Regions from separate parts of the Sinobaca sp. H24 genome, predicted to be linked through region 2. Evidence: a T-box and tRNA genes for the amino acid it is inferred to sense, from the RefSeq annotation. Region 2 holds a T-box; the other regions hold tRNA genes.
What was found. The T-box of region 2 lies ahead of tyrS (tyrosine--tRNA ligase). A T-box ahead of a tRNA ligase gene usually reads a tRNA of that ligase, here a tRNA-Tyr.
Positions count from the first base shown of each region.

Region 1: it has a tRNA-Tyr gene. The T-box ahead of tyrS (tyrosine--tRNA ligase) is inferred to sense a tRNA for this amino acid. The anticodon was not compared.
Region 3: it has a tRNA-Tyr gene. The T-box ahead of tyrS (tyrosine--tRNA ligase) is inferred to sense a tRNA for this amino acid. The anticodon was not compared.

Region 1 is NZ_JALBWT010000021.1:30,632-36,779, forward strand. It holds gene queG (tRNA epoxyqueuosine(34) reductase QueG) at 1-889, opposite strand, end outside; gene MMY81_RS21615 (B3/B4 domain-containing protein) at 962-1,669, shown strand; gene MMY81_RS21620 (hypothetical protein) at 1,709-1,966, opposite strand; tRNA gene MMY81_RS21625 (tRNA-Leu) at 2,141-2,225, opposite strand; tRNA gene MMY81_RS21630 (tRNA-Leu) at 2,247-2,336, opposite strand; tRNA gene MMY81_RS21635 (tRNA-Cys) at 2,362-2,436, opposite strand; tRNA gene MMY81_RS21640 (tRNA-Gly) at 2,482-2,556, opposite strand; tRNA gene MMY81_RS21645 (tRNA-Gln) at 2,562-2,636, opposite strand; tRNA gene MMY81_RS21650 (tRNA-His) at 2,646-2,721, opposite strand; tRNA gene MMY81_RS21655 (tRNA-Trp) at 2,734-2,808, opposite strand; tRNA gene MMY81_RS21660 (tRNA-Tyr) at 2,825-2,910, opposite strand; tRNA gene MMY81_RS21665 (tRNA-Thr) at 2,914-2,989, opposite strand; tRNA gene MMY81_RS21670 (tRNA-Phe) at 2,999-3,074, opposite strand; tRNA gene MMY81_RS21675 (tRNA-Asp) at 3,148-3,224, opposite strand; tRNA gene MMY81_RS21680 (tRNA-Met) at 3,229-3,305, opposite strand; tRNA gene MMY81_RS21685 (tRNA-Val) at 3,319-3,394, opposite strand; tRNA gene MMY81_RS21690 (tRNA-Glu) at 3,400-3,474, opposite strand; tRNA gene MMY81_RS21695 (tRNA-Ser) at 3,492-3,584, opposite strand; tRNA gene MMY81_RS21700 (tRNA-Asn) at 3,587-3,661, opposite strand; rRNA gene rrf (5S ribosomal RNA) at 3,672-3,788, opposite strand; rRNA gene MMY81_RS21710 (23S ribosomal RNA) at 3,840-6,148, opposite strand, start outside.
Region 2 is NZ_JALBWT010000005.1:224,619-230,766, reverse strand. It holds gene MMY81_RS09980 (DUF819 family protein) at 1-34, opposite strand, end outside; gene MMY81_RS09975 (DUF3870 domain-containing protein) at 101-424, opposite strand; gene MMY81_RS09970 (VOC family protein) at 710-1,093, shown strand; gene MMY81_RS09965 (DoxX family protein) at 1,328-1,840, shown strand; gene MMY81_RS09960 (MarR family winged helix-turn-helix transcriptional regulator) at 2,031-2,537, shown strand; T-box leader at 2,544-2,760, shown strand; gene tyrS (tyrosine--tRNA ligase) at 2,809-4,065, shown strand; gene MMY81_RS09950 (methyl-accepting chemotaxis protein) at 4,154-6,130, opposite strand.
Region 3 is NZ_JALBWT010000016.1:80,578-86,725, reverse strand. It holds gene MMY81_RS34305 (hypothetical protein) at 1-225, opposite strand, end outside; partial or broken gene queG (tRNA epoxyqueuosine(34) reductase QueG) at 242-1,349, opposite strand; gene MMY81_RS18985 (B3/B4 domain-containing protein) at 1,448-2,143, shown strand; gene MMY81_RS18980 (hypothetical protein) at 2,193-2,459, opposite strand; tRNA gene MMY81_RS18975 (tRNA-Leu) at 2,632-2,712, opposite strand; tRNA gene MMY81_RS18970 (tRNA-Leu) at 2,734-2,823, opposite strand; tRNA gene MMY81_RS18965 (tRNA-Cys) at 2,848-2,922, opposite strand; tRNA gene MMY81_RS18960 (tRNA-Gly) at 2,965-3,039, opposite strand; tRNA gene MMY81_RS18955 (tRNA-Gln) at 3,045-3,119, opposite strand; tRNA gene MMY81_RS18950 (tRNA-His) at 3,129-3,204, opposite strand; tRNA gene MMY81_RS18945 (tRNA-Trp) at 3,217-3,291, opposite strand; tRNA gene MMY81_RS18940 (tRNA-Tyr) at 3,305-3,390, opposite strand; tRNA gene MMY81_RS18935 (tRNA-Thr) at 3,394-3,469, opposite strand; tRNA gene MMY81_RS18930 (tRNA-Phe) at 3,478-3,553, opposite strand; tRNA gene MMY81_RS18925 (tRNA-Asp) at 3,625-3,701, opposite strand; tRNA gene MMY81_RS18920 (tRNA-Met) at 3,706-3,782, opposite strand; tRNA gene MMY81_RS18915 (tRNA-Val) at 3,795-3,870, opposite strand; tRNA gene MMY81_RS18910 (tRNA-Glu) at 3,877-3,951, opposite strand; tRNA gene MMY81_RS18905 (tRNA-Ser) at 3,967-4,059, opposite strand; tRNA gene MMY81_RS18900 (tRNA-Asn) at 4,062-4,136, opposite strand; rRNA gene rrf (5S ribosomal RNA) at 4,147-4,263, opposite strand; rRNA gene MMY81_RS18890 (23S ribosomal RNA) at 4,324-6,148, opposite strand, start outside.

The DNA of each region.
Region 1 (6,148 bases), on a different contig from region 2:
TTCCTCTCCATGAACCGGCAATAGACCCGAAACGTTCTTTAAACTCTTTATTGCTCATATGCAGAAGTGAGTTCAGATTCGGCTTCACCGTTTCCGGATCCGGTTCAAATTCTTTCTGATGATGAAAGTCGATCCCTTTGTTTTTTGGACACACCTGCTGGCACGTATCGCAGCCATATATCCGGTTACCGATCTTTTTCCGGTATCGTTCTGGAAGCATATCTTTTGTCTGTGTTAAAAAAGCAATGCATTTATTAGCATCAAGCTGTCCTCCCTGAATTAGAGCATCTGTCGGACAGGCATCAACACAGATATTGCAGGAGCCGCATTGATCTGTCAGCGGAATGTCCGGCTCAATCACAAGTGATGTAAGCATTTCCCCCAGATACACGTAGGAACCAAATTCCGGAGTGATAATGGCACAGTTTTTAGCGCTCCACCCGATACCTGCCCTTTCTGCGACTGCTCTGTCTGAGAGCTCTCCTGTGTCCACCATTGATCGGCACTGCGCCTGTGGATCTAATTCTTTCACATACTGTTCGAGTTTGCTGAGACGATCTCGTAATACGTGGTGATAATCCTCTCCCCAGGATGCACGACAGAAGAGACCGCGCCTGTCTCCTTTTTTGCTTTTAGGGGCATCTTTTAATTTGGAGGGATAGGCCAGCGCTATAGAAATAATCGTTCGGCCTTCCTCCATAAGAAGGGAAGGATGGGTTCTTTTCTCTATATCCTTCTCTTCAAAACCTGACTGGTACTGAAGTTCCTGCTGCGTGATCAGCCTGTCTTTTAATGTTAGAAATGGATCAGCTGATGCAAATCCAACTTTATCAATGCCAACTTCTTTTGCGTAGGATGTGATTTTTTCTTTCAGTGTTTCTCCTGGCAATCGCCGTCTCCCCTTTTTCTTCATTCCATACTATAGTAAACTCATTTTATTAAGACACAAAGGAGTTTTTCGATGTTAACACATGTCCTGCTCGATCAATCTTTACTACATGCCGCTCCCGGACTGAAAGTAGGAGCAATCTATTATAAGGATATCATAGTTGGGGAATCTCCTAAAATGATTAAAGGCCGTCTTCAATTTTACCAGGAAACGCTTCACACTGAACTGCAGGATCTGCCGCTTATAGAAAAAGAAGGCATCGCAGAGTGGCGCCATATTTTTAAAGCAGCAGGTACAGATCCGTCCAGGTACCGCCCTTCTCATGAATCTCTTGCGCGGGCGGTAAAGAAAAACGGAAACCTTTCTTTTGTTCATTCTGCCGTTGACTTAAACAACTTTTTTTCTATTCAATATATGCTTCCTGCCGGTATTTATGACGCTTCTGCATTAAAAGGTACGGTTACGGTAAAAATCGGCGAAGAAGCCGACACGTACGAAGGACTAAATGGAAGAACCAATACATTTAAAGATAAGATCGTTTCTTCCGACGATATTGGAGCCTTTGGAAGCCCGATTGTCGATTCCAACCGGACAAAAACAACAACGGAAACTACAGAGGCACTTCAATTATTTTATCTTCCCCCTTCTCTTTCAAAAAAAGAGGCGGAAAAGCTTTTAGCAGCTTCTGCCAAAATGTTTCATCAAATTCACAGTGGAGAAGCTGACGTCGCCATCTTAGATGATGAACAGACGGTTTTCTCCTTTCAGAAAACAACCTAAACAATAAAAACACATCCATTCCTGGGTGTGTTTTTATTATTAATATCGATGATGAATATACACATTTATCTCTTCAGGAATCGTGAACCAGTTTCTAATATTACCTTCGATATAAGCCCGGTAATTCGAGGGAAGCCGCTCTAAAATAATCGTTTTAAAGTCTTCTTTATCGTTCTGTTCGAAAAAAAACGTTATAAATACTGTCGAATGAATCGTATGTGTCAGTGTATAGTTAATATGCAGGTCTTTATGCAGATCTCTTGTCTTTATGGACGTTTTTGATTTGACCGGCTTCATATGCATTCCCCCTTTTTATGTAAAAGGAAATTAATTAGAAAATTCTTACTATTATGAATATATGTGATTTCTCTAAGTATATCATGAAACAGCCCAGGATTTTGTATTATTTCCACTCAAAAATATAAAAAACAGCTCCCGGCAGTGGGAGCTGTTGAGCTGCTATTAAATGAATGGTAGCGGTGGCCGGGATCGAACCGGCACTCTGTTAAGAACACGATTTTGAGTCGTGCGCGTCTGCCAATTCCGCCACACCGCCATATCAATGAATTAATGAAGTTGGTGCCGAGGGCCGGACTCGAACCGGCACGGAGGTACACCCTCCGCAGGATTTTAAGTCCTGTGTGTCTGCCAATTCCACCACCCCGGCAGGTTATAAAGGTAAAAATGATGTATGGAGGCGACACCCGGATTTGAACCGGGGAATAGGGGTTTTGCAGACCCCTGCCTTACCACTTGGCTATGCCGCCATTTATGAAATGCGGTCTTTTATGTGTGGGACTCGCGTTAAAAAATGGAGCGGAAAACGGGATTCGAACCCGCGACCCCCACCTTGGCAAGGTGGTGCTCTACCACTGAGCTATTTCCGCATAAATGGCTGGGCTAGCTGGATTCGAACCAGCGCATCACGGAGTCAAAGTCCGATGCCTTACCGCTTGGCCATAGCCCAATACAAAAATGGGGCGGCTGATGGGAATCGAACCCACGAATGCCGGAACCACAATCCGGTGCGTTAACCACTTCGCCACAACCGCCATAATTAATATTGGCAGGGGTAGTAGGAATCGAACCCACATCTGCGGTTTTGGAGACCGCCGTTCTAGCCGTTAAACTATACCCCTATATATGAATAAAAAATGGTGGAGGGGGACGGACTCGAACCGCCGAACCCAGAGGGAGCAGATTTACAGTCTGCCGCGTTTGGCCAACTTCGCTACCCCTCCACATGGTGCCGGCCAAAGGACTTGAACCCTCAACCTACTGATTACAAGTCAGTTGCTCTACCAATTGAGCTAGACCGGCATAAAAAAGTGGTGGCTCGAGACGGAATCGAACCGCCGACACGTGGATTTTCAGTCCACTGCTCTACCGACTGAGCTATCGAGCCATACATATATTTTCTCTATGAACAGTTTATACTGTATCAATAGAAAAATACAACTACTTCTTTAAAAATAAAATGGCGGTCCGGACGGGACTCGAACCCGCGACCTCCTGCGTGACAGGCAGGCATTCTAACCAACTGAACTACCGGACCATTTTGGTTGCGGGGGGAGGATTTGAACCTCCGACCTCCGGGTTATGAGCCCGACGAGCTACCAGGCTGCTCTACCCCGCGATGTTGTAAATAATGGTGGAGGATGACAGGATCGAACTGCCGACCCCCTGCTTGTAAGGCAGGTGCTCTCCCAGCTGAGCTAATCCTCCATTATTGGTGACCCGTACGGGATTCGAACCCGTGATACCGCCGTGAAAGGGCGGTGTCTTAACCACTTGACCAACGGGCCTAAAAGCTATTATGTAATGGCGGAGAGCGAGGGATTCGAACCCTCGAGACGGGTTAACACCGCCTACACGATTTCCAATCGTGCTCCTTCGGCCACTCGGACAGCTCTCCATTGGCTCCACAGGCAGGATTCGAACCTGCGACCGATCGGTTAACAGCCGATAGCTCTACCACTGAGCTACTGTGGAATAATATAAAGCCCGGCAACGTCCTACTTTCACAGGGGGTCGCCCCCCAATTATCATCAGCGCACAAGAGCTTAACTTCCGTGTTCGGCATGGGAACGGGTGGGACCTCTTGGCTATCGTCACCGGACAAGGCTGGTTCCTTCAAAACTGGATAGCGACATCCGAATGGAAAAAGTTGTTGGATAAGTCCTCGATCGATTAGTATTGTCAGCTCCATGCGTCGCCGCACGTCCACCTCAAACCTATCTACCTTGTCATCTCCAAGGGATCTTACTCACTTGCGTGATGGGAAATCTCATCTCGAGGGGGGCTTCATGCTTAGATGCTTTCAGCACTTATCCCGTCCACACGTAGCTACCCAGCGATGCTCCTGGCGGAACAACTGGTACACCAGCGGTGTGTCCATCCCGGTCCTCTCGTACTAAGGACAGCTCCTCTCAAATTTCCAACGCCCGCGACGGATAGGGACCGAACTGTCTCACGACGTTCTGAACCCAGCTCGCGTACCGCTTTAATGGGCGAACAGCCCAACCCTTGGGACCTACTTCAGCCCCAGGATGCGATGAGCCGACATCGAGGTGCCAAACCTCCCCGTCGATGTGGACTCTTGGGGGAGATAAGCCTGTTATCCCCAGGGTAGCTTTTATCCGTTGAGCGACGGCCCTTCCATACGGGACCGCCGGATCACTAAGCCCGACTTTCGTCTCTGCTCGACTTGTAGGTCTCGCAGTCAAGCTCCCTTTTGCCTTTGCACTCTGCGAATGATTTCCAACCATTCTGAGGGAACCTTTGGGCGCCTCCGTTACTGTTTAGGAGGCGACCGCCCCAGTCAAACTGCCCACCTGACACTGTTCCTGATCCGGATCACGGACCGAGGTTAGAATAGTCGTACAGCCAGGGTAGTATCCCACCAATGCCTCCACCGAACCTAGCGGTCCGGCTTCCAAGGCTCCTACCTATCCTGTACAAGCAGTACAACCATCCAATATCAAGCTACAGTAAAGCTCCATGGGGTCTTTCCGTCCTGTCGCGGGTAACCTGCATCTTCACAGGTAATATAATTTCACCGGGTCTCTCGTTGAGACAGTGCCCAAGTCGTTGCACCTTTCGTGCGGGTCGGAACTTACCCGACAAGGAATTTCGCTACCTTAGGACCGTTATAGTTACGGCCGCCGTTTACTGGGGCTTCAATTCAAAGCTTCTCCCCAAAGGGGATAACCTCTCCTCTTAACCTTCCAGCACCGGGCAGGTGTCAGCCCCTATACTTCGCCTTGCGGCTTCGCAGAGACCTGTGTTTTTGATAAACAGTCGCTTGGGCCTTTTCACTGCGGCTCTCCTGGGCTATTCACCCGAAAGAGCACCCCTTCTCCCGAAGTTACGGGGTCATTTTGCCGAGTTCCTTAACGAGAGTTCTCCCGCGCGTCTTAGAATTCTCATCCCACCCACCTGTGTCGGTTTGCGGTACGGGCACCTTTTTCCTCGCTAGAGGCTTTTCTTGGCAGTGTAGGATCGGGAACTTCGGTACTTAATTTCCCTCGCCATCGCCGCTCAGCCTTGATGAAGAGCGGATTTGCCTGCTCTTCGGCCTAACGGCTTGGACGTGCATATCCAGCAGCACGCTTGCCCTACCTTCCTGCGTCCCCCCATTGCTCAAATGGAAAGGAGGTGGTACAGGAATTTAAACCTGTTTTCCATCGCCTACGCCTTTCGGCCTCGGCTTAGGACCCGACTAACCCTGAGCGGACGAACCTTCCTCAGGAAACCTTGGGTTTTCGACGGAAGGGATTCTCACCCTTCTTTTCGTTACTCATACCGGCATTCTCACTTCCAGGCGCTCCACCAGTCCTCACGGTCTGGCTTTACAGCCCCTGGAACGCTCCCCTACCACGATCCCCCGATGGGGGATCCTCCACAGCTTCGGTACCGCATTTAGCCCCGGTACATTTTCGGCGCAGAGTCACTCGACTAGTGAGCTATTACGCACTCTTTCAATGGTGGCTGCTTCTAAGCCAACATCCTAGTTGTCTAAGCAACTCCACATCCTTTTCCACTTAATGCGGATTTAGGGACCTTAGCTGGTGGTCTGGGCTGTTTCCCTCTCGACTACGGATCTTAGCACTCGCAGTCTGACTCCCGGACAACAAGTCTCTGGCATTCGGAGTTTGACTGAATTCGGTAACCCGGTAAGGGCCCCTCGTCCAATCAGTGCTCTACCTCCAGGACTCTTATCCGAGGCTAGCCCTAAAGCTATTTCGGGGAGAACCAGCTATCTCCGAGTTCGATTGGCATTTCACCGCTACCCACACCTCATCCCCGCAATTTTCAACTTGCGTGGGTTCGGGCCTCCAGTAGGTGTTACCCTACCTTCACCCTGGACATGGGTAGATCACCCGGTTTCGGGTCTACGACCGCATACTAATACGCCGTTGAAGACTCGCTTTCGCTGCGGCTCCGCCTCTTCGGCTTAACCTGGCATACGATCGTAAC
Region 2 (6,148 bases):
CTTGATCACAGCAATTCCCCCTTTGATTTTCCATAAAAAAACAGCCAGCCTCTATAAAATAGAGAACTGGCTGGATTTTATCCTGTAACAGATAAAGCAGCTATTTCGTATGTACGAACAGTTGGCTGTACTTTTTGCTTGCATTCGTAAAGGCAGCAATAATCGCTTTCTGGGAAGAGCCATGGTACTTCCGCTCAATATCCGCAGTTACTTCATCTATTGCTGTAATCGCTTTGCCTGCAAACAAATGCTGTACAAACCGGCTCGTTAGTTCAAGAATTGCGGAGCAGTCTGCATCCAGAATTTTCCCGGATCGTTCATCGACAACAAAGCCAATGAAGAAAACTTTGTACTGGTCGGTGATAGGGTTATTGGAGGGGGATTTTGCTTCTCCCACAATATAAATAGAGTCCTGATCAAACATATAAAAACTCCTTTTGCGAAACACGATAAGGGATGGGAATGAGGAAAAAAGCTGGGATAGCTTTCTGCTGTATTCCTGACCTGTCGTGCTTTGAACATAATATTATAGCAACATGTAAACAAAAACAAGACTTTTGTGAAACTATTCAGATAAATTCATGAGAGAAAGGATGACAACTTGTTTCATTCATTTTATTCTTTTTATATAACAAGCCGTAATGATATGGGAGAGAAAGTCCCTTTTGATTTATACTAGTATTAGAAACAAAAAGGAGGTAGAAATACTATGAAAATCATTGTGACTAGTATATTTGTTCAAGATCAGGAGAAGGCGTTATCATTTTATTCAGATGTTTTGGGGTTTGTAAAAAAGCATGACGTACCAGCAGGTGAATTCAGATGGATTTCGCTTGTGTCTCCTAATGATCAGGCTGGGACCGAGCTGGTGCTTGAACCGAACAACCATCCGGCTGCCAAAGAATATCAAAGCAAATTATTCTCCGAAGAAATTCCGGTAACGATGTTTGGAGTGGAAGATATTAATAAAAAATACGAACAATTAGTGAAAAAAGGGGTAAGGTTTACGATGGAGCCAACCACCATGGGAGAGATCACTATAGCGGTTTTCGATGATACGTGCGGCAATCTCATTCAGATAGTTGAGCAATAAATGTATCTGGAAATCGTAACAGAGCAGAAATAAGCTGCTTTTCCCCAAGGAAAAGCGGTGCCTAAGGGTGTTTTCTTGCTACTGGGCGAAGGGTATAGGTAATAATAAAATCCACATTATTTTTCATATGTGAATATTTTTTGTCTGTTTATGTGAAAACATTCACAATAAAGAAAAATGAGGTATACTAAAAATATAAAATATGTGAAAATATTCACAATTAGGAGGTTTTCAATCATGATCCGCTTCTTGAAAGAGTCTACCATCGCAGCAGTACTATTTTTGGCCGCCCGTTTATATTTAGGCTGGACGTGGCTTACTTCCGGTCTGGGGAAAATAGCGGAAGGATTTAATCCAGGAGGATACCTGCAGCAGGCTGTTGCAGAACCTGTAATGAATGGAGGAGGGGAAGCAGCCTATCCATGGTATACAGCATTCCTTGAAAATGCAGCGATTCCGCAGTCTGAGCTCTTTGGATTTCTCGTTATGTGGGGTGAGGTACTGGTAGGAGCAGGTCTGCTTATTGGATTGCTCACTACGACCTTTGCTTTCTTTGGCGGGATGATGAACATGGCTTTTCTACTTGCCGGCACCGTATCTGTTAATCCCATAATGCTTGTTTTGGCAATACTCCTTCTTATTGGAAAAGGCAATGCCGGTCGAATTGGCCTGGATCGATTTATTCCTGCAGTCAAAGAGAAAATGAGAAAACGGCCGCCAGTGAAAGAGGGGCCGAAAGCTGCTTAAAAAAGTTTGTTGTTTTATATTGAATGCAAAAATAATAGGAGAAAGGAGCTGTTTTACAGCATTCTTTCTCTTTTTAATTGCAGAAGCAGCAGTGGAAATGAATTTAGGATATTGTCTTTATTTCTTTTTTTTGATAATATCGTTTCATAGCTAATGATTTTGAAAATAAAGGAGGGGATTTCTTATCCATTTGTTTAACGATGAGGGAGAGCTGCTTCCTGAGGAAAAAGAAACCATTTATCTTTTAACGAAACTACCTATAGAAGATCTGGATTTAGATGCCGTAGCCGTTGTGACGAACCTTTATCGAGCAGCTCAAGGGTTGAAAAACAAGATGGAACAGCATGTATTATCAGAATACGGATTATCCTGGACGTCTTTTTCTCTGCTGTATGATTTATGGATAAAGAATTCTATCGAAACAAAAAAGCTGGCTGAATCAGCTGGAGTGACTAAGCCTACGGTAAGCAATATTACCAAAACACTCGAGCGCAAAGAGCTTTGTTATCGAAAGGCCGATATGAGAGATAGAAGAATCATTTATGTCATGATAACTGACAAAGGGCGTGAGGTCATGGAGGATCTGTATCCAAGGTTTCATCAAGGGGAAACAGCAATTGTTTCCAGCCTTTCGGTGGAGGAGCAAAAGCAGATGTCAGGGCTGCTAAGAAAAGTGATCAAAGACAACCAGTTTTAAAAAATAGAAAAAGCATAGATGGGAAACCGAGTAGTCGTTATCTCCCTGTAACAGAGAGCCGATGGATGGTGTGAATTGGTACACAGGTAACACGAATTACATTCCCGGAGCTTTCTTTGTGTCTCGTTCAAGAGAAGCAAAGACGGACGAGCCGTTATTCGTTGAGTGGAAGAAGATATTCTTCAACAAGGGTGGTACCGCGTGCAACAACCACGTCCCTTTTCATTAAGGGAGGTGGTTTTTTATTATGGAAATGTGGAGGAATGAACAAATGAGTGAATGGATGAAACAACTCTCAAAAGAACAGGCAGCAGAAGTAAAAAGACAGGTGGACATATACAAACAGGGAGTACAGGAGATCATTCCGTTAGAGGACCTGGAAAAGAAAGTCGCTATGTCTATCATGGAAGACCGTCCTCTTAAAATTAAATTAGGATTAGATCCGTCCGCACCGGATGTTCATCTCGGTCATACCGTTGTGCTAAAGAAGATGAGACAATTTCAGGAAAATGGGCATACTATTCAGCTGTTAATAGGAGATTTCACCGGAAAAATTGGGGATCCTACAGGAAAGAGCACAGCCCGAACCGCATTAACGGATGAAGAAGTAAAACGCAATGCCCGGACCTACTTCGAACAGTTTGGCAAAGTAATAAATATAAATAACGTCGAACTTCACTATAATTCGACCTGGCTTTCCAAACTAACCTTCGAAGAAGTGATTCAGCTGGCTGGTAAAGTAACGGTAGCCCGATTGATGGAAAGAGATGATTTCGAAGAAAGAACTGCTTTGGGAAAGCCCATTTCACTTCATGAATTTTTCTACCCTGTGATGCAGGGATACGATTCTGTCGTATTAGACTGCGATATTGAACTAGGGGGAACCGATCAGCATTTCAATATACTGATGGGAAGACCGTTTCAGGAAAAGTTTGGGAAGGAGAAACAGGCGGCCCTGCTGATGCCTCTACTGGAAGGATTGGATGGCGTTGAAAAAATGTCTAAATCAAAAAATAATTATATCGGCATTGATGAAGAGCCACAAAATATGTACGGTAAAGCGATGTCTATTCCAGATAAACTGGTTAAAAAATATTTTGAGCTGGTCACCGACTTTACGCTGGATGAACTGGATCTTATTATAAAAGAAATCGATTCAGGCGAACGGCACCCGCGTAATGCAAAAATGCTGCTCGGAAGAACAATAGTAAGAATGTATCACGGAGAACAGGCGTCAAAACAGGCGGAGCATCAGTTCGTGACGGTATTTCAAAAAGGAGCGGTTCCAGAAAGCATGCCAGAGTTCGAGTGGCTCGGAGAACAAGAAACGCCGGTGATAGATTTTCTTATGAAGCTGGAGTTGTTTCAGTCTACAAGTGAAGCACGCCGAATGATTAACAACAAAGGAGTAAAAATTGATGGAAATCGGGTCGAGGATACCTCTCAACGAGTGAGTGTTACGGAAGGGACAGTCGTGCAGGTGGGAAAGCGTAAATTTATTAAAATAAAAAGCTCAATAACACAATAAAGCAGGCTGGTGAGAATATATTTCTCACCAGCCTGCTTACTTTAGAAAATGTTAAGAGGTAAATCGTTCAATCTGTAATTTAAGTTTTTCACTTGAAGCGTTCAGTTCTTCTGCCGAGTAGGCCACGGTCTGAAGAGCCGTCAACTGCTCTTCGGCAGAGGCGCTCACTTCTTCTGAAGTGGCGGCACTCTCTTCTACAACCGCAGCAAATTTCTGCGATGGAAGAGACAACATCTTCTTTATTCTTTTCTATGCTCTTAATGCTTTCACTCATTTGGGATACAAGGGCACTCATTTCTGTATTTCGTGCGGCAATTTCATCAAAGGAAGAGACGGTTGTTTCTGTAATTTCAAACTGCTCGGTAGACAGTTTTCTTGCGTCTGCCATTTCAGCAGAAGCTTTCGTCGTCTTTTCCTGAATGTCCTCCATCGAGACGCGGATATGCTTGGTGGCGCCGGAGGTTTGTTCAGCAAGCTTGCGAACTTCGTCGGCCACTACCGCAAACCCGCGGCCGTGTTCACCGGCTCGTGCAGCTTCAATTGACGCATTCAATGCAAGCAGGTTCGTCTGCTCTGAAATAGAAGCAATGGTTCCGACAATAGAGGAAATTTCACTCATCTGGTCCGATAGATTCTGTACGACGTCCTCGACGCGGCCAATCATTCCATCTGTCTGCTCGGCCTTTTCCTGTAGAAAAGAAGTCTGTTCGCTGCCGGCTTTGTTGGTTTCCTCCACCTTCAAAGCCTGCTGGTTCAATGAAGAGGCAAAAGCAGCCATTGCTGTCAGTTGTTCCGAAAGGTCCGTTGTTTTCCTTGAAGAATTTTCGGCAGAAGCCGCAGCGTTCGTTGCGCCGTTTGCCACTTCTTGAATAGCGCGCGTTATTTCTTCGCTGGAGGCCATCGTCTCTTCAGAAACAGAGCTTAGCTGTGATACAGCATCGGCCGATGTATGAACAGATTGACGCACCGACTCGACGAGCTCCCGCAGGTTTGTCACCATCACATTAAAGCTGGTCGTTAGTTCACCGGTTTCATCCTGTGTTTTTACTGCTATTTGGCGGGATAAGTCTCCCGCGGCAACGTGTTTGACCTCGTCATTAAGCGCACGGATAGGCTTTGTAATTCGGCCTGCGATGAAAAACACCGCAGCTGCCGTAAGCAGCATAAGAATGCCGGCAGCAATCGCCACGTCCCTTAGAAGCGTATTCACCCCGGCATATACTTCAGATTCCGGCAGGACAAGGCCCAGGGTCCAGCCGGTCTGCTCGAGAGGTACATAAGAAACAACAGCATCTCCATCTGAAAAGGAGGCTGAGGCCGTTCCACTTTCATCAAACGATTCACTGATTCCTTCAAGCACAGGGTCTTCTTCGAGGGAGGCCGCTTCAGGGTGGGCAAGAAATGCTCCTGTTTCGTCCATTAAAAACGCCCAGCCGTTGTCACCAACCTCAATTTCTTCTGCCATCTGCTGGATGGAGCCGGCATCCATATCACTTGAGATAACGCCTGCAAGCGTCCCATCTGATTCGTAGAATGGAGTGCTTGTTGTAACGAGAAACGTATCCAGGGCTTCATCAAAGTAAGGCGCTGTCCAGGAGGCTTCTCCTGTTTCGGCACCGGCTGTATACCATTCATGAGAGGGATAGTCGTACTCCGCAGTCTCATATTCATCGGTAAATACGACGCTGTCACCATCTTCATAGCTGTAGGGACCGAAATATTCAGTATCTGCGTCGTAAGCAAATGGTTCAAACCAGACGCCGATACCAAACGTTGCTTCATTTAATTGAACAAGACGTGCCTGCAGGGCCTCATAGTCGGCTTGATCCAGATCTGTGCCTTCTTCTCCGGTGATTTCAGCAAGCGTTTCCCCGATGCGCTGATGCTCCGTAAGCTCTTGTTCTATACTGCCGGCAGTTTCACCAGCCTGATGAGAAAGGCGATCTCTGATCTGGGTTTCTATTTCACCTCTGGCAAAGCTGTAGCTGATGCCGGTGATTAACAGTACGACTACCATCATAATAGGGATAAAACTAAGTAATTTGGTGCGTATCGACCATTTCATAAGCTTCTTCCTCTCCGG
Region 3 (6,148 bases), on a different contig from region 2:
TCCTTCAAAATATTCTCTGAGCTGCTGGATTTCTTCTTTAAAAACAGACGCGTTTTCTTCTAATTCAATATCGGTGCCTTTGTATCTCACAGCCCAGACCTTAAAGGACGGTACGGATTCTGCGGTGCCTGCAAATTTAATAGACATCAGCCCTTTGCGGGAAGAAAATAGGGTAAGTGGACCGATAGGGCTTGTCACTTCTGTATAATACAGTATATTTGTCATTCAAGCATCCCCTTTTCTATTTCACTGGAAGACCAAGAGCCGTTTCCAGCTCCGCCAGAACCTCGGACTCCTGTTCAAGCATATAAGCTTCTTCCAATCCTACAATTGCTTCATGGGTGCCAATTTGTCCCAGAGTCCATGCACAGGACGAGCGGATCACTGGTCTTGGATCATTTTTAATTAATTCATTAAGTTCCGGCACAGCAGATTCCTCTTAAAGTTTCCTAATGCACATAACGGCGTTACGTTGGATCGGCTTTTTGCCTCTCCATGAACCAGCGATGGAACCAAATCGTTCTTTAAATTCTTTATTGCTCATATGCAGAAGGGAATTTAAATTAGGCTTAACCGTTTCCGGATCCGGTTCGAATTCTTTTTGGTGTGAAAGTCCACCCCTTTGTTTTTTTGGACATACCTGCTGGCAGGTGTCACACCCGTATATACGGTTACCGATTTTTTTGCGGTATCTTTCCGGCAGCATATTTTTGTCTGCGTTAAAAAACGCAATGCATTTATTGGCATCAAGCTGTCCTCCCTGGATCAGGGCATCTGTCGGACAGGCATCGACGCATATATTGCACGATCCGCATTGATCAGTCAACGGAACATCCGGCTCGATGGCAAGCGTAGTGAGCATTTCACCCAGGTACACATAGGAACCAAACTCCGGGGTAATAACTGCACAGTTTTTTAGCACTCCAGCCGATACCTGCTCTTTCAGCTACCGCTCTGTCTGAGAGCTCTCCTGTGTCCACCATGGACCGGCACTGTGCCTGTGGATCTAATTCTTTCACGTACTCTTCCAGCTTGCTGAGGCGCTTACGTAATACGTTATGATAGTCTTCTCCCCAGGAAGCACGACAGAATATACCCCGCCTGTCTCCTTTTATACTTTTGGGTGCATTTTTTAATTTAGACGGATAGGCAAGAGCAATAGAAATGATCGTTCTTCCCTCTTCCATAAGCAGCGAGGGATGGGTTCTTTTTTCTATATCTTTTTCTTCAAATCCAGACTGATACTGAAGCTGCTGCTGCGTAATCAGTCTATCTTTTAACGTTAGAAATGGATCGGCGGAAGCGAATCCAACCTTATCAATACCGATCTCTTTGGCGTAGGATATGATTTTTCTTTCAGCGTTTCTTCAGGCAATCGCCGTCTCCCCTTTTTCTTCATTCCATACTATAGTAAACTCATTTTATTAAGAGACAAAGGAGTTTTTATATGATTAAACAAATCCTGCTCGATAAATCTTTACTCGATACAGCTCCCGGACTAAAAATTGGAGTGATTCACTATAAGGATATCATAGTTGGGGACTCCCCTAAAATGATTAAAGGCCGGCTGCAGTTTTATCAGGAAACCATGCATACGGAACTGCAGGAGCTGCCTCTGACAGAAAAAGAAGGTATTTTAGAATGGAGGAAAATTTTCAAGGCGATTGGCACCGATCCTTCCAGATACCGCCCTTCCCATGAATCACTGGCACGAACAGTGAAAAAAACCGGAGCTCTTTCTTTTGTTCATTCTGCCGTTGATTTAAACAACTTTTTTTCCATCCAGTATATGCTTCCTGTTGGAATTTACGATGCTTCTGCATTACATGGAACCGTAACGATAAAAGTCGGCGGGGAAAGCGATACATATGAAGGACTAAATGGAAGAGACAATAATTTTGAAGGAAAAATTGTTTCTGCTGATGATAAAGGAGCATTTGGAAGCCCTATTGTTGATTCCCACCGGACAAAAACAACAATAGAAAGTAAAGAAGCACTCCAGCTTTTCTATCTTCCTCCCTCTCTTCCAAAAGAAGAAGCGGTAAAGCTTTTGGCAGCCTCCTCAAAAATGTTTCATCAAATACACAGTGGAGAAGCTTCCACTATCATTCTAGATGCAGAACAGCCGGCTTTCTCTTTTTAAAAACGATATACACAACAAAACACATCCATCTCTGGGTGTGTTTTATTGTTTAATATTTGTGATGAATATGCAGGTTGATTTCCTCAGCAATTTCAAACCACTTTCTCATATTCTCTTCAATGTAAGTCTGGTGATTTGCAGGAAGACGTTCTAAAATAATCGTTTTAAAATCTTCAATCTCATTCTGTTCGAAAAAAAATGTCACAAATACCGTCGAATGAATAGTATGTGTTAACGTATAGTTAATGTGGAGGTCTTCATGCAGATCTTTTGTTTTTATAGATGTTTTTGATTTAACTGGTTTTATAGGTTTCATATGCATTCCCCCTTTTTATGTAAAAGGAAATTATTTAGAAAATTCTTACTATTATGAATATATATGATTTCTTTATTATATCATGAAATCATCTAGTATTTTGCATTATTTCCACCAACAGAAAAAAAAACAGCTCCCGGCAGCGGGACCTGTTTACGTATAATTAAATGAGTGGTAGCGGTGGCCGGGATCGAACCGGCACTCTGGAACACGATTTTGAGTCGTGCGCGTCTGCCAATTCCGCCACACCGCCAAGTCAGTAAATTAATGAAGTTGGTGCCGAGGGCCGGACTCGAACCGGCACGGAGGTACACCCTCCGCAGGATTTTAAGTCCTGTGTGTCTGCCAATTCCACCACCCCGGCAGGTTTAAAAGGAAAAATGATGTATGGAGGCGACACCCGGATTTGAACCGGGGAATAGGGGTTTTGCAGACCCCTGCCTTACCACTTGGCTATGCCGCCATTTATGAAATGCGGTCTTTTATGTGTGACTCGCGTTAAAAATGGAGCGGAAAACGGGATTCGAACCCGCGACCCCCACCTTGGCAAGGTGGTGCTCTACCACTGAGCTATTTCCGCATAAATGGCTGGGCTAGCTGGATTCGAACCAGCGCATCACGGAGTCAAAGTCCGATGCCTTACCGCTTGGCCATAGCCCAACATAAAAATGGGGCGGCTGATGGGAATCGAACCCACGAATGCCGGAACCACAATCCGGTGCGTTAACCACTTCGCCACAACCGCCATAATTAATATTGGCAGGGGTAGTAGGAATCGAACCCACATCTGCGGTTTTGGAGACCGCCGTTCTAGCCGTTAAACTATACCCCTATATGAATAAAAATGGTGGAGGGGGACGGACTCGAACCGCCGAACCCAGAGGGAGCAGATTTACAGTCTGCCGCGTTTGGCCAACTTCGCTACCCCTCCACATGGTGCCGGCCAAAGGACTTGAACCCTCAACCTACTGATTACAAGTCAGTTGCTCTACCAATTGAGCTAGACCGGCAAAAAAAGTGGTGGCTCGAGACGGAATCGAACCGCCGACACGTGGATTTTCAGTCCACTGCTCTACCGACTGAGCTATCGAGCCATGCTTATATTTTCTCTATGAACAGTTTATACTGTCACTAGAAAAATACAACTACTTCTTTAAAAATAAAATGGCGGTCCGGACGGGACTCGAACCCGCGACCTCCTGCGTGACAGGCAGGCATTCTAACCAACTGAACTACCGGACCATTTTGGTTGCGGGGGGAGGATTTGAACCTCCGACCTCCGGGTTATGAGCCCGACGAGCTACCAGGCTGCTCTACCCCGCGATGTATAAAAAATGGTGGAGGATGACAGGATCGAACTGCCGACCCCCTGCTTGTAAGGCAGGTGCTCTCCCAGCTGAGCTAATCCTCCATTATTTGGTGACCCGTACGGGATTCGAACCCGTGATACCGCCGTGAAAGGGCGGTGTCTTAACCACTTGACCAACGGGCCTAAAACTATATGTAATGGCGGAGAGCGAGGGATTCGAACCCTCGAGACGGGTTAACACCGCCTACACGATTTCCAATCGTGCTCCTTCGGCCACTCGGACAGCTCTCCATTGGCTCCACAGGCAGGATTCGAACCTGCGACCGATCGGTTAACAGCCGATAGCTCTACCACTGAGCTACTGTGGAATATTATAAAGCCCGGCAACGTCCTACTTTCACAGGGGGTCGCCCCCCAATTATCATCGGCGCACAAGAGCTTAACTTCCGTGTTCGGCATGGGAACGGGTGGGACCTCTTGGCCGTTGTCACCGGACAACATCGGAACCGGTGGTTCCTTCAAAACTGGATAGCGACATCCGAATGGAAAAAGTGTTTGGATAAGTCCTCGATCGATTAGTATCTGTCAGCTGCATGCGTCGCCGCACGTCCACCTCAGACCTATCTACCTTGTCATCTCCAAGGGATCTTACTCACTTGCGTGATGGGAAATCTCATCTCGAGGGGGGCTTCATGCTTAGATGCTTTCAGCACTTATCCCGTCCACACGTAGCTACCCAGCGATGCTCCTGGCGGAACAACTGGTACACCAGCGGTGTGTCCATCCCGGTCCTCTCGTACTAAGGACAGCTCCTCTCAAATTTCCAACGCCCGCGACGGATAGGGACCGAACTGTCTCACGACGTTCTGAACCCAGCTCGCGTACCGCTTTAATGGGCGAACAGCCCAACCCTTGGGACCTACTTCAGCCCCAGGATGCGATGAGCCGACATCGAGGTGCCAAACCTCCCCGTCGATGTGGACTCTTGGGGGAGATAAGCCTGTTATCCCCAGGGTAGCTTTTATCCGTTGAGCGACGGCCCTTCCATACGGGACCGCCGGATCACTAAGCCCGACTTTCGTCTCTGCTCGACTTGTAGGTCTCGCAGTCAAGCTCCCTTTTGCCTTTGCACTCTGCGAATGATTTCCAACCATTCTGAGGGAACCTTTGGGCGCCTCCGTTACTGTTTAGGAGGCGACCGCCCCAGTCAAACTGCCCACCTGACACTGTCCTGATCCGGATCACGGACCGAGGTTAGAATAGTCGTACAGCCAGGGTAGTATCCCACCAACGCCTCCACCGAACCTAGCGGTCCGGTTTCCAAGGCTCCTACCTATCCTGTACAAGCAGTACAACCATCCAATATCAAGCTACAGTAAAGCTCCATGGGGTCTTTCCGTCCTGTCGCGGGTAACCTGCATCTTCACAGGTAATATAATTTCACCGGGTCTCTCGTTGAGACAGTGCCCAAGTCGTTGCACCTTTCGTGCGGGTCGGAACTTACCCGACAAGGAATTTCGCTACCTTAGGACCGTTATAGTTACGGCCGCCGTTTACTGGGGCTTCAATTCAAAGCTTCTCCCCGAAGGGGATAACCTCTCCTCTTAACCTTCCAGCACCGGGCAGGTGTCAGCCCCTATACTTCGCCTTGCGGCTTCGCAGAGACCTGTGTTTTTGATAAACAGTCGCTTGGGCCTTTTCACTGCGGCTCTCCTGGGCTATTCACCCGAAAGAGCACCCCTTCTCCCGAAGTTACGGGGTCATTTTGCCGAGTTCCTTAACGAGAGTTCTCCCGCGCGTCTTAGAATTCTCATCCCACCCACCTGTGTCGGTTTGCGGTACGGGCACCTTTTTCCTCGCTAGAGGCTTTTCTTGGCAGTGTAGGATCGGGAACTTCGGTACTTAATTTCCCTCGCCATCGCCGCTCAGCCTTGATGAAGAGCGGATTTGCCTGCTCTTCGGCCTAACGGCTTGGACGTGCATATCCAGCAGCACGCTTGCCCTACCTTCCTGCGTCCCCCCATTGCTCAAATGGAAAGGAGGTGGTACAGGAATTTAAACCTGTTTTCCATCGCCTACGCCTTTCGGCCTCGGCTTAGGACCCGACTAACCCTGAGCGGACGAACCTTCCTCAGGAAACCTTGGGTTTTCGACGGAAGGGATTCTCACCCTTCTTTTCGTTACTCATACCGGCATTCTCACTTCCAGGCGCTCCACCAGTCCTCACGGTCTGGCTTTACGGCCCCTGGAACGCTCCCCTACCACGATCCCCCAGGGGGATCCTCCACAGCTTCGGTACCGCATTTAGCCCCGGTACATTTTCGGCGCAGAGTCACTCGACTAGTGAGCTATTACGCACTCTTTCAATGGTGGCTGCTTC